Regions from separate parts of the Streptomyces sp. LE64 genome, predicted to be linked through region 1. Evidence: riboswitches for the same ligand, from Rfam matches in the RefSeq annotation. Region 1 holds a riboswitch; the other holds the start of a gene.

Region 1 (6,837 bases):
TGGGCCGCCGTCCTCACCCGTGACCTGAAGGTGCCCACCGACCTGTGCCACGGCCGCGGCACCGGAGCCTCCGGCGGGCTCGGCGCCGGACTCGCGGCGCTGGGCGCCGAGTTGCTGCCCCGGTTCGAGGTGCTGCTGGACCGCATCGGGCTCGACGAGCGGCTGGCCCGCGCCGACCTGGTCATCACCGCCGAGGGCGCGCTGGACCACCAGACCCCGCGCGGCAAGGTCCCCGCCGAGGTCGCCCGCCGCGCCAAGCTGCACGACCGCCCGGTGTTGGCGCTGGCCGGCACCCTGGGCGAGGGCGCCCACCGGGTGCGCTCGGTCGGGGTGGACGCCTACGCGTCGATCATGCCCGCGCCGATGGACCTCACCGAGGCGCTCGGCCGGGGCGGCGAGTTGCTCACCGACGCCACCGAACGCGCCCTGCGGATGGTCCAGCTCGGCACCCGGCTGTCCGGGGGCCGTCCTCAGGAGCCGGTGGGCGCCGTCCGGTCCGGCACGCAGCGCCCGTCCTCGGTGCGGTAGCTCCAGCGGGCGCCCTCGACGACGAGTTCCCGCACGGCCCGGACGAACCGGTCCACGTGCTCGTCGGGGGTGCCCGCGCCGAAGCTGACCCGGACCGCGTTCAGCGAACGCTCCCCGGGGGCCGCCTCGGGCGCCCCGCACTCCCCCGGGTCCTGGGGGTCGGTGCCCAACAGGGTGCGCACCAGCGGGTGGGCGCAGAACAGCCCGTCGCGCACCCCGATCCCGTACTCGGCGGAGAGCGCGGCGGCGAAGTGCGAGCTGTTCCAGCCGTCCACCACGAAGGAGAGGACGCCGACCCGGGGCGCGTCGTCCCCGAACAGCGACAGCACCCGCACCTGGGGCACCTCGGCCAAGCCGGCGCGCACCCGGTCGATCAGCTCCTGCTCCCGGGCCACCAGACGGTCGAACCCGGCCTCGGTGAGCGCCGTGCAGGCGGAGGCGATGGCGTAGGCGCCGATCACGTTGGGGGAACCGGCCTCGTGGCGGGCCGCGTCCTGGTGCCACTCCACTTCCACGCCACCGTCGGCCCGGCGCGACACCTTCCGGGAGGCGCCGCCGCCGGCCAGGTACGGCTCGGCTGTGCGCAGCCAGTCCGCGCGCCCGGCGAGCACCCCGGAGCCGAAGGGGGCGTAGAGCTTGTGTCCGGAGAAGGCGATCCAGTCGACGTCCAGGTCCGCCACGTCCACCGGGTGGTGCGGGGCGAGTTGGGCCGCGTCCAGCACGATCCGGGCGCCGTGGGCGTGCGCGGCGGCGGCCAGTTCGCGCACCGGCCACAGCTCCCCGGTGACGTTGGAGGCGCCGGTCACGCAGACCAGCGCCGGCCCGTACGGGTCGCGGTCGGCCAACGCCCGCTCCAGGGTGTCCACCGCCTCGGCGGGGGTGCGCGGCGCGTCCAGGTAGGTGACGCGGGCGTCGCGCCAGGGCAGCAGGGAGGCGTGGTGCTCGGTCTCGAAGACGAACACCTGGCAACCCGCGGGCAGGGCGGCGGCGAGCAGGTTCAGCGAGTCGGTGGTGGAGCGGGTGAACACCACCTGGTCGCCCTCCCGGCAGCCGAGGAACCCGGCGACGGTCCGGCGGGCGTTCTCGAACAGGTCGGTGGAGAGCTGGGAGAGGTAGCCGGCGCCCCGGTGGACGCTGCCGTAGTAGGGGGCGTAGGCGGCGACGTCGTCCCACACCCGCTGGAGGGCGGGGGCGCTGGCGGCGTAGTCGAGCGCCGCGTAGGTCACCTCGCCGCCGGTGACGAGGGGGACGGTCACCTCGCGGCCCAGCACGGGCAGCAGCGGTTCGGCGGCGGTGCAGACGGGCTCGGCGGTGGTGGCACGTGCGGACATGACGGACTCCCGGGTGAGGCAGGGCGCGTCGGAGCCACGCCGGACCGCCGCGCGGCGGGGCGTCGACCGGCACCGGACGGCGGAGCGCACGGACCGGAACGGGACGGGGCGTGGGAGGACGCGGGAAGGGGTGAAGGGACACACCGGACGGGGCGTGCGCGGAGGTGGGGCGCTGCGCCCTATCGCATTCGCTTGCTCACGGAAACCGCTCCCTCGACGACCAGGACCCCTGGAGAGACGCGAGGGGTCCGCGCTTGCCGTAGACCTCGCTGCCTACGACCTGGTCTTCACCCGGGGCACCCCGCCACGGACGGAGGGTTGCCGGACAGCAGGCCGGGGCCGATGCGCTGTCACTCATGACCTGGGATGCATCATGCCAGACGATCGCGCGGGCGCACCACCCCGTCCCGGCGGCGGTGCGCCGCCGGCCGCCCCGCACGAGACGGCCGGTGGGACGGGCGGACGCGGGTCAGGCGTTGCTGACGGCGACCCAGCGCTCCAGGACCCGGTGGGCCGCGCCGGAGTCGATCGACTCGGCGGCCCGCACCAGGCCGGTGCGGATCTGCTCGGTCAACGGTCCGGTGCCGGGCTCCAGCGCCACCAGGGCCGCCGCCGAGTTGAGCAGCACCGCGTCCCGCACCGGGCCGGTCTCCCCCGCGAGCAGCCGGCGGGCCACCTCCGCGTTGTGGGAGGCGTCCGCGCCGCGCAGCGCCTCCACCGGCACCAGGTCGATGCCGACCTCCCGGGGGTCGAAGCGCTGTTCGGCCACCGCGCCGTCGCGCACCGCCCACACCGTGGAGGTGGCGGTGGTGGTCAGTTCGTCCAGGCCGTCGTCGCCGCGGAAGACCAGGGCGGAGGAGCCGCGTTCGGCGAGCACGCCGGCCACCACCGGCGCCATCCGCGCGTCGGCCACCCCGGTGGCCTGCGCCCGGACCCGGGCCGGATTGGTGAGCGGGCCGAGGAAGTTGAAGACGGTGCGGATGCCCAGTTCCTTGCGGGCGGCGCCGACGTGCCGCATGGCCGGGTGGAACTTGGCGGCGAAGCAGAAGGTGATCCCGGCCTCCTCGGCCACCTCCGCCACCCGCTCCGGCGTCAGTTCCAGATTGACGCCCAGCTTCTCCAGCACGTCGGAGGCCCCGCTCGCGGAGGAGGCGGCGCGGTTGCCGTGCTTGACGACCTTGGCCCCGGTCCCGGCGACGACGATCGCGGACATGGTGGAGATGTTGACGGTGCGGGCGTTGTCGCCGCCGGTGCCGACGATGTCCACGCTGGGACCGGGCACCTCGATGGTGCGGGCGTGCCGGTACATGGCGTCGACGAGTCCGGTGAGCTCCTCCACGGTCTCGCCCTTGGCCCGCAGGGCGACGGCGAAGCCGGCGATCTGTGCGTCGGTCGCCTCCCCCTGCATGATCCGGTCCATCGCCCAGGCGGTGGCGTCGGCGCTCTGGTCCGCCCCGGAGAGCAGGGCGGTGAGGACCTCCGGCCAGGAACGGGCCGCCGCGGTGTCGCCTCCGGTGGGGGTCACAGCGCTCATGGGTCGCTCCTGGGTGCGGGCCGTGCGGGGTGCGTACGGCGTACGGGGACGGGGCCGCCCGGCGGGGCGGCCGTCGACGTCGCGGGTCGTGCGGTGTCGTGGTGCCTTTGGATCCACCCTATCGAGGCGCGGAGGACGCGAAGGGCCCCGTCCGTGCAGTGGACGGGGCCCTTCGGGTGGCGACCCGCCGGGGCCCGTGCGGGCCCCGGCGCGGGAGACTCAGTGGTGGCCGTGGCCGCTCTGGATCTCCTTGTACTCCTCGACGCTGGGCTTCTCGATCTGCCCCTGCTCGCCGTAGTAGCCCTTCGACAGACGGGCCCGCAGCTTCTGCACCGGGGAGACCTTGCGCTTCACTCCGTTCTCGTCGACCAGCGGGCCGATCTCGACCGGCTTGTACTGCTCGTGCTGGGTGAGCGTGTGCAGCTGCTCCTGGTTGAGCGGCTCGTGGACCTCGATGAACTCACCGTGCGGCAGGCGCTTGATGATGCCGGACTCGCGTCCGTGCAGCACCTTGTCCCGGTCCCGGCGCTGGAGGCCGAGGCAGATCCGCTTGGTGACGATGAAGGCCACGACCGGCCCCACGAAGAACGCGATGCGCACGAACCAGGTGATCGCGTTGATCGAGAGGTGGAAGTGCGTGGCGACGAGGTCGTTGCCACCGCCGATCAGCATGATCACGTACCAGGTGATCCAGGCGACGCCCACGGCCGTACGGGTCGGAGCGTTGCGCGGACGGTCCAGCAGGTGGTGCTCGCGCTTGTCACCGGTGACCCAGGACTCGATGAACGGGTAGACCGCGATCGCGACCAGCACCAGCGGGAAGACCATCAACGGGATGAACACGCCCAGGACGAGGGTGTGTCCGGCGAAGTTGATCTCCCAACCCGGCATGACGCGGATCAGACCCTCGGAGAAGCCCATGTACCAGTCGGGCTGGGCGCCGGTGCCGACCATGTCGGGTCGGTAGGGGCCGATCGACCAGATGGGGTTCAGGGTGAACATCGCCGAGATGACCGCGATGACGCCGAAGACCAGGAAGAAGAAGCCGCCCGCCTTGGCCATGTAGACCGGCATCAGGGGCATGCCGACGACGTTCTTCTGGGTCCGGCCGGGGCCGGGGAACTGGGTGTGCTTGTGGTACACGACGAGGATCAGGTGGGCCACGATCAGGCCCAGCATGATGCCCGGCAGCAACAGCACGTGCGCGGAGTAGAAGCGCGCCACGAAGTCGTGGCCCGGGAACTCCCCGCCGAAGAGGAAGAACGACAGGTACGTGCCGACGATCGGCACGGAGAGGACCGCGCCCTCCATGAAGCGGACACCGGTGCCCGACAGCAGGTCGTCCGGGAGCGAGTAGCCGGTGAAACCGGTGAACATGCCGAGGACGAACAGCAGGAAGCCGAAGACCCAGTTGACCTCACGCGGCTTGCGGAACGCGCCGGTGAAGAACACGCGCATCATGTGCGCGAACATGCCGGCCAGGAAGATCAGCGCGGCCCAGTGGTGGATCTGCCGGATCAGCAGACCGCCGCGGACCTCGAAGGAGATCTTCATGGTCGAGTTGAACGCCTCGGACACCAACTGGCCCTGGAGCGGGGCGTAGGGGCCGTGGTACTCCACCTCGTTCATCGACGGGTGGAAGAACAGGGTCAGGTAGACACCCGTGAGGATGATGATGATGAAGGCGTAGAGGCAGACCTCACCCAGCATGAAGGACCAGTGGTCCGGGAAGATCTTGCGCATGTTGGCCTTGGCGAGGGAGTAGATCCCCAGCCGGCCGTCCGCCCAGTCGGCGACCCGCTCGCCCGCGGGCGCTTTGCCCCGGCGGGTCTGGGTCTCGGTGGTCGTCGTGGTACTCATCCGCGCTCCCAGAAGGCCGGACCGACAGGCTCGTCGAAGTCGCCGAGCGCCTCGAGGTAACCCTCCTTGTTCACACCGATCCGCAGCTGCGGGAGCGGGTGGCCGGCGGGGCCGAAGATGACCCGGGCGCCGTCGGAGAGGTCGAAGGTGGACTGGTGGCACGGGCACAGCGCGTGGTGCGTCTGCTGCTCGTACAGGCTGATCGGGCAGCCGACGTGGGTGCAAACCTTGGAGTAGGCGACGATCCCGTCGTGCGACCAGGCCAGTTCCTGCTTGTCCTTGATGTCCCCGGGCTGGAGCCGGACGATCATCACGGCGGCCTTGGTGATCTCGACCAGGAAGTCGTGGTCGTGCTCCTCCAGGCCCTCGGGCTTGACGAAGGTCAGCGAACCGACGGCGATGTCCTCGGGGCGCAGCGGCTCGTCGGTGTTCATGTTGACGAGCAGCTTGCCCTTGGCCCACAGGGTGTGGCGGAGCTTGGTGCCGGGCGCCGGGCCCAGACCGCCGAGCAGGACGACGCCGGAGAGCGGGAACAGCGCCAGCGCACCGAACATCGTGTTGCGGATCAGCTTGCGCCGGCCCATGCCGGACTCCTCGGCTCCCTGCCGGAAGTCCGCCATGACCTTCGCCTTGACCTCGGGGGAGGCGGCGATGGGGTGGCGCTCGTCGACCATCTCCACGTCGGACATCAGGGTGCGGGCCCAGTGGACCGCTCCCGCGCCGATGAGGAACAACGACACGCCGAGGGTCAGGCCCAGGGTGAAGTTGAGGGCGTTGGTGTGCCCGATCGGCCACACGTAGATGGACTTGTCGACCGGGATCATCACGTACGCGACGATGAAGCCGATCGTGCCCAGCATCGACAGCACGAACATCAGGGCCACGGTGCGCTCGGACCGCTTGGCGGCCCGCTCGTCGATGTCCTGGATGCGGTGCTCGTGCGGCGGCAGTCCCGGGTCGGCGAACGGGTTCTCCGTGTCCGCGAGGGCTACCGAGCCGTGGGCGTGGTCCTGCGCTGCGGGCAGGTTCTCTTCTGGAATGTCTTGGCTACTCATGACTTCTTGGCCTTTGCGGTCCGAGCGGCGACCCAGATGGCGGTGATGATCAGCGCACCGAGACCGAAGATCCAGGCGAACAGGCCCTCACTGACCGGCCCGAGGCCGCCGAGGGTCAGACCACCCTGGTTGACCGTCTTGTCCCCGTTGACCGCGTTGACGTAGGCGATGATGTCCTTCTTCTCCTTCTCCGGCAGCGTGGTGTCGGGGAAGGAAGGCATGTTCTGCGGCCCGGTCTGCATGGCCTCGTAGAGGTGCTTCGGGCTGACGCCCTCCAGGCTGGGGGCGTACTTGCCCTTGGTGAGGGCACCGCCCTGACCGGTGAAGTTGTGGCACTGCGCGCAGTTGTTGCGGAACAGCTCACCGCCGTTGGCGGCGTCCGCGCCGTCGAGGCTGTACTGGTCCTCGGTGGGCACCTCCGGGCCGGGGCCCATGGTGGAGACGAAGGCCGCGAGCTGGTCGATCTGGGCCTGCGTGTAGACCTTCTTCTTCTTCGGGGCCTGGGCACCCTGGGCCACCATCGGCATCC
Region 2 (6,837 bases), 2.4 Mb from region 1:
GCCTCACCGACCCGGTCCTTCGTAGCACTCTCACTCGTAGAGTGCTAACGCCAATGATTAGCACTCGACCGGTGCGAGTGCAAGCGGCTTGCCCTTGCGAGATACCGCCGCCATCGCTTCCGTGCAGGTCAGGGCGGTTCGGCCAACCGAAGCACGACCGGGGCGCGACCGAATGCGGGAACGGTGCCGCCGGGGCGCGGGGGCGCGACAGGGGGCGGGCGGGGGCGGACAGTACGGAGGGTCCGCACCCTGTGGGGTGCGGACCCTCCGGAACGTCGCAGCCAGTCGACGCCGGCGTCAGACGGCCAAACGGACCATGTCGGCCTGCGGCCCCTTCTGACCCTGCGAAATCTCGAACTCGACCCGCTGACCCTCTTCGAGGGTGCGGTACCCGTCCATCTGGATGGCGCTGTAGTGGACGAAAACATCCGCACCACCGTCGACCGCGATGAAGCCGTAGCCCTTCTCCGCGTTGAACCACTTGACGGTGCCCTGAGCCATGCCTAACTCCCCTATTACTGGCCCTTGCACAGGACCGCACTTCGCGGGCCCGGGTCAGACCTCCACCCCCCAACGGTTGGGGGTGTGCGCCGGAACGCGTCGACCGCCGCTGAATGTATCTGTCCAACTGCCGTCTGCAACAGGTCAACTGGACGAGAAATCCGGGAGCGGCTGCTCGGAGAAACACGGATGACCGGCGCGAATTCAGGGCAACTCGGGCCGGTCAAATGTGATGAAAGGGCCAATTCGGTAATGCTCTTTGGCTGCTTCTTGTCGGCGCGCGGCTGAGAAGTCATATGTGTGAAGTACAAATGCGCGAGCCATTTCCCCAACCCTACCGCGTTCAATCCTCATGAATGACCCCCTCCGCTTCTCTTGCGGAGGGGGTCGAGGTGATGACGGAGCGTCAGCCCCGGCGGAGGCTCAGCCGCCGGCGACGGCCGGGATGATCGAGATGCCCGCGCCGTCCGGGGTGGCGGTGGCGAGGCCCTGCTCGAAGCGGACGTCGTCGTCGTTCACGTACACGTTGACGAAGCGGCGCAGCTTGCCCTGGTCGTCCAGGACCCGACCGGCGATGCCCGCGTGGTTCTTCTCCAGGTCGGCGATGACCTCGCTGAGGGTCGCCCCCTCGGCGGGAACCTCGGCCTGGCCGCCGGTGTACGTGCGCAGGATGGTCGGGATGCGAACGGTGACACTCATGAGAAGACCTTTCCGGTCGTTTCCGGAGAGAACCGGAGAGAAGTGGAGGGAAGGGCGGGGGGAGTTTCGCGACCTCCCGCCCCGGGGACGTCAGGGGGCGGGAGGGGGTGGCGGTTCAGTCGGTGGCGAGGCCCGCCGCACGGAAGGCGTCGAGGTTCGGCTTGATGGTCGCGGTGGGACGGGCCCGGTCGGCGACCGCGTCCAGGGTCTTGAGCCCGTCGCCGGTGTTGATGGCGACGGTGGTCAGCGTCGGGTCGAGCTGCCCGTTCTCGATGAGCTTCTTGGTGACGCCGAGGGTGACGCCGCCCGCGGTCTCCGCGAAGATGCCCTCGGTCCGGGCCAGCAGCGAGATCGCCTCGACGACCGCGGCGTCGTCCACGTCCTCCACCGCGCCGCCGGTGCGCCGGGCGATGTCGAGGACGTAGGGGCCGTCCGCCGGGTTGCCGATGGCCAGCGACTTGGCGATGGTGTCGGGCTTCTGCGGGCGGACCACGTCGTGGCCGGCCTTGAAGGCGGTGGAGACCGGGGAGCAGCCGGTGGCCTGGGCCCCGAAGATCTTGTAGGGCTTGTCGGCGACCAGCCCGAGCTTGATCAGCTCCTGGAGGCCCTTGTCGATCTTCGTGAGCTGGGAGCCCGAGGCGACGGGGATGACGATCTGGTCCGGGATCTCCCAGCCGAGCTGCTCGCAGATCTCGTACGCCAGGGTCTTGGAGCCCTCGCCGTAGTACGGGCGCAGGTTGACGTTGGTGAAGCCCCAGCCCTCGCCCAGCGGGTCGCCGATCAGTTCGGAGCAGAAACGATTCACATCGTCGTAGGTGCCCTCGATGGCGACGAGTTCGCCCCCGTAGACGGCGGCGGTGACGACCTTGGCCTGCTCCAGGTCGTGCGGGATGAAGACGCAGGAGCGCAGCCCCGCGCGGGCAGCGGCGGCGCCGACCGCGCCGGCGAGGTTGCCGGTGGAGGAGCAGGAGAGCGTGGTGTAGCCGAAGGCGCGGGCGGCCTCGACGGCCTGGGCGACGACCCGGTCCTTGAAGGAGTGCGTCGGGTTGCCGGAGTCGTCCTTGACGTACAGCCGGCCGGTGACGCCCAGCTCGCGGGCGAGGTTGTCGGCCTTGACGAGCTGCGTCCAGCCGGGGTTCAGGTTGGGCTTGCTGGCCACGTCGGCGGGGACGGGCAGCAGCGGGGCGTAGCGCCAGACGTTCTCGGGGCCGGACTCGATCTTCTTGCGGAGCCCCTCCGGGTCGCCGACCGGGAAGTCGTAGGCGACTTCGAGGGGCCCGAAACAGAGCTCGCAGGCGAAGATCGGGCCGAGTGCGAACCGCTCCCCGCACTCCCGGCAGGAGAGTGCCGCGGCGGGACCCAGGTCCACGGTGGTGGTGTCGGTGGTGGACGCGGCGGTCTGAACAGCCATGGTGGCGAGGCCCTCTCTCCTCATCTTCCCCGTGACGCGTTTCGTCACGAGACGGAATTGGCACCTTCCCGAGTCGGGAGCCTCGCGGGCCGTCCACCGTGATCGACGTGATCGTTCGGCGGCGGCGACGAGAACCGACTGGAGGGTTGCCGGGGCTTCAACGGGCCGTGTCCCTCTGCCCCTCTGGATGAGCGGTATGCGGTTGTCAGCGCTGCGGACCCGACGTGCGGCGGCCGTGCGCGTTGCTCAAGACTGTAACCGAAGGCCAGGACGGTTGAGATAGCCGTCCGCACCGCGAGATGGGTCACAGTAGGGAGCCACTGACCGTGCTGGAAGAGGTCGAGTCCTGGTTGAGCAGGCGTTCCTGGTCCGTGGCGGACCGTCCGCCGCACCAGCTCGTCGCGGCGAAACGGGCCTCGGGGTCCACGGTCAGTGTGGTGCTGCCCGCGCTGGACGAACAGGAGACGGTCGGCCAGATCGTGTCCGTGATACGCACCGAGCTGATGGCCGGACCGACGCCCCTGGTCGACGAGCTGGTGGTGGTCGACTCCGGCTCCACGGACCGGACGGCGGAGGTGGCCGGGGCGGCCGGGGCACGGGTGGAGCACCGGGACGCGATCCTGCCGCGGCTGCCCGCGCTGCCCGGCAAGGGCGAGGTGCTGTGGCGGTCGCTGCTGGTCACCCGGGGGGACGTGGTCTGCTTCGTGGACGCGGACCTGCGCGAGTTCTCGGCGGACTTCGTCCGCGGCATCCTCGGCCCGCTGCTCACCGAGCCGGACGTGCACTTCGTGAAGGCGATGTACGACCGGCCGTTCGGCGGCGCCCCCGCCGCGGGGGCGGGGCAGGGCGGCCGGGTCACCGAACTGCTGGCCCGCCCGGTGCTCAACATGCACTGGCCGCGGCTGGCCGGATTCGTCCAGCCGCTGGGCGGGGAGTACGCGGCCCGGCGCTCGCTGCTGGAACGGCTGCCGTTCCCGGTGGGGTACGGGGTGGAGCTGGGGCTGCTGGTGGACGCCCTGCACAGCGTGGGGTTGGACGCCCTGGCGCAGGTGGACGTGGGGGTGCGCCGGCACCGGCACCAGGACGGCCAGGCGCTGGGCCGGATGGCGGCGGCGGTCTACCGGACGGCGCAGTTGCGGCTGGCCCGGGACCATCTGCTGTGGCCCGAGCTGACCCAGTTCGAGCGGGGCGCGCGGGGCTTCGAGCCGCGGACGTACCCGGTGGACACGGAGGAGCGTCCACCGATGGCCTCGGTGGCGGAGTACGCGGCGCGACGGGTGGCGTGAGGGGCGGTGGCGCGGGGCCACCGGAGCGGGACGAGCGGCCGGATGCGGACCCCCGCGCCTCCTGCGGGTGCGGTGAGCGCGTGCGGTGATCGGGGCACGGGGCGGTGCGGACCGCGTGGCGCGCGGGCGCCCGTTCGGACCGCCGCCTAGATTGTCAGCTCGTGCGTGGATTCTTCAGTATTTTTCGCATTTTTAGGTTCTTCTCCACCGGGGCGGGTAAGGGGCACAGTGGTGGCGTCCGACGGCGCGCCGTGTGGACGGCAGGGGTTCTCGCGGCATCGGTGCTCACCGTGACGTCGGCTCCGGCCGCGTATCCGGTGGGCCTCCCCCGTGCGGGCGCCACCGTCGTCGTCCCCCCGGCGACCGAGGGGCGCACGGTGCAGCGCCGGGCCCCCGACCCGGAGTTCTCGCCCCATCTGTACGCGGGTCTGGCGCTCTCGCTGGGCGCGGTCGGCGGGCTGCTGGTGGCGACGGTGCGCAGCAAGACGGGTGCCCGCGGCGGCCGGGCGGGCCCGGGTTTGGGGGCCGACGAGGTGGGCGAGGTATCGCCGTATGGCTTCTTCCGAAGGTGAGCAGGGCGCCGGCATCCTGGTCGCGTCGAACCGCGGCCCGGTGAGCTTCGCGGTGGGCGAGGGCGGTGCGCTCACCGCCCGGCGGGGCGGCGGCGGGCTGGTGTCCGGGCTGTCCGCGATCGGGCCGGACGCCGATGCGGTCTGGGTGTGCGCGGCCCTCGGCGACGGCGACCGGGAGGCGGTCCGCCGCACGGGCGGCGTCCTCGATCCCGCGGACACCGGCGGTCAGCGGGTGCGCATGCTGGACGTCCCGCCGGACGTGTTCGCGGACGCCTACAACGGCATCGCCAACTCCGTGCTGTGGTTCGTCCACCACATGCTGTACCAGACCCCGCTGGAGCCGGTGTTCGACGCCGGGTTCCGGGTGCGGTGGGCCGCCTACGAGGAGTACAACGCCGCCTTCGCCCGGGCCCTGGCCGAGGAGGCCGCCGAGGGTGCGGCGGTGCTGGTGCAGGACTACCACCTGGCGCTGGTCCCGGGGCTGCTCCGGGAGCTCCGCCCGGACCTGCGGATCGGCCACTTCTCGCACACCCCGTGGGCCCCGGTGGACTACTTCCGGCTGCTCCCCGACGACGTGGCCGAGCAGCTGCTGCGGGGCGTCCTGGGCGCCGACCGGGCCGCGTTCCTCACCCGCCGGTGGGCGGACGCGTTCACCGCCTGCTGCGAGGCGATCACCGGCGGCACCGGCTCCACCCGGATCGGGGTGCACGGCCTCGGTGCGGACGCCGACTTCCTGCGCGAACGGGCCCACCGCGCCGACGTCGAGGAGCGGATGGCGGTGCTGCGCGGACAGATCGGCACCGCCCCGGACGGCAGCGCCCGCCGCACGATCGTCCGCGTCGACCGCACCGAACTCTCCAAGAACATCGTGCGCGGGCTGCTCGCCTACCGGGACCTGCTGGAGCGCCGCCCCGAGTGGCGGGGCCGGGTGGTGCACGTGGCGTTCGCCTACCCCTCGCGGCAGGACCTCGCGGTCTACCGCGACTACACGGCCGAGGTGTCCCGGCTGGCGCAGGAGATCAACACCGCCTACGGCGAACCGGGTTGGACGCCGGTGGTGCTGCACGTGGAGGACGACTTCGCCCGCTCGCTGGCCGCGTACCGGCTGGCGGACGTGGCACTGGTGAACCCGGTGCGGGACGGGATGAACCTGGTGGCGAAGGAGGTCCCGGTGGTCTCCGACCGGGGCTGCGTGCTGGTGCTGTCCCGGGAGGCGGGCGCCTTCGAGGAGCTCGGGGAGCACGCGCTGACCGTCAACCCGTACGACGTCACCGCCACCGCGGACGCCCTGCACACCGCGCTGACCCTGCCCGAGGCGGAGCGCGCCGAGCGGACCGAGCGCCTCGCCGCGGCGGCCACCGCGCTCCCCCCGGCCCGCTGGTTCCTCGACCAACTGCGGGCCCTGGACGCCTGATCCGCCCCGGGGCCGGCGGTCAGCCCCGTCCGTCGACCGCCGCGGCGAGGGCGGCCAACAGGGCGACCACGCCCGCCGGGCCGTCCACCACCAGGTCGGCGCGGTCGGCGAGTTCGGTGACCTCGCCGCTGCCGCTGCACACCAGCAGCCCGGGCACGCCCTCGGTGCGCAGGGCGGCCACCGCGGCGAAGGCGGGCAGGTCGCCGAGGTCGTCACCGGCGTAGAGCACCGCACGGGCGCCGCTCTCCCGTACGTACGCGGTGAGCGCCACGCCCTTGTCGACGCCCGGGGGGCGCAGCTCCAGCACCATCCGGCCCGGTTCCACGACCAGCCCGTGCCGGTCGGCGAGCTCGGCCAGGGGGGCGCGCAGGGCCTGGAACGCGCCCTGCGGGTCGGCGGCGCGGCGGGTGTGGACGGCGACCGCGTGCCCCTTGTCCTCGGTCCAGGTGCCGGGGTGGTCCCCGGCCGCGGCCAGCACCCCGGGCAGTTCGGCGCGGACCGCCGCGACGCCCGGGTGCGGGGGCGGGGCGGTGAGCGTGCCGGTGGCGGCGTCCCAGCGTTCGGCGCCGTAGTGGCCGAGGACGGTGAGGCGGTCGAGGCCCGGGGCGCCGTCGAACCCGCCCGCCCGCACGGCGACCGCGGCGGGCCGTCCGGTGACCACGGCGATCCCCCGCAGCCGGGGCGCGAGGGCGCCCAGCGCGGGCAGTGCGCCGGCGTGGGCGCGGGCTCGCTCGGGGTCGTCGACGATGGGGGCGAGGGTGCCGTCGAAGTCCAGCGCCGCCACCGCGTGCGCGGGGTCGGCGAGGAGGGCGGCCAGGGCCTCGCGGCCCTGGGGGGTGGTCGGCTCGGGCACGGAGTCACGAGGGCTTCCCATGGCTTCGAGCCTAACGTCACACCAGCCGCCACCCGCCGCACTCCGGCCCGGGACGCCCCCGCGTCCGGCTCCGCGCCGCG

Evidence for each region. A riboswitch is a leader RNA that binds a small molecule or an ion and turns the genes downstream of it on or off. The one in region 1 is predicted to bind S-adenosylmethionine.
Region 2: it holds a riboswitch for S-adenosylmethionine, as region 1 does, so the genes downstream of both, thrC (threonine synthase) here and ACSMX9_RS05675 (aminotransferase class V-fold PLP-dependent enzyme) in region 1, are expected to answer to the same signal.

What each region holds. Positions count from the first base shown of each region.
Region 1 is NZ_CP199708.1:1,268,197-1,275,033, forward strand. It holds gene ACSMX9_RS05670 (glycerate kinase) at 1-528, shown strand, start outside; gene ACSMX9_RS05675 (aminotransferase class V-fold PLP-dependent enzyme) at 471-1,859, opposite strand; SAM riboswitch class IV at 2,105-2,221, opposite strand; gene trpD (anthranilate phosphoribosyltransferase) at 2,329-3,393, opposite strand; gene qcrB (cytochrome bc1 complex cytochrome b subunit) at 3,613-5,253, opposite strand; gene qcrA (cytochrome bc1 complex Rieske iron-sulfur subunit) at 5,250-6,308, opposite strand; gene qcrC (cytochrome bc1 complex diheme cytochrome c subunit) at 6,305-6,837, opposite strand, start outside.
Region 2 is NZ_CP199708.1:3,658,206-3,665,042, reverse strand. It holds gene ACSMX9_RS16660 (cold-shock protein) at 298-501, opposite strand; gene ACSMX9_RS16655 (MoaD/ThiS family protein) at 925-1,200, opposite strand; gene thrC (threonine synthase) at 1,316-2,611, opposite strand; SAM riboswitch class I at 2,629-2,805, opposite strand; gene ACSMX9_RS16645 (glucosyl-3-phosphoglycerate synthase) at 2,938-3,897, shown strand; gene ACSMX9_RS16640 (hypothetical protein) at 4,188-4,469, shown strand; gene ACSMX9_RS16635 (alpha,alpha-trehalose-phosphate synthase (UDP-forming)) at 4,450-5,883, shown strand; gene otsB (trehalose-phosphatase) at 5,903-6,757, opposite strand.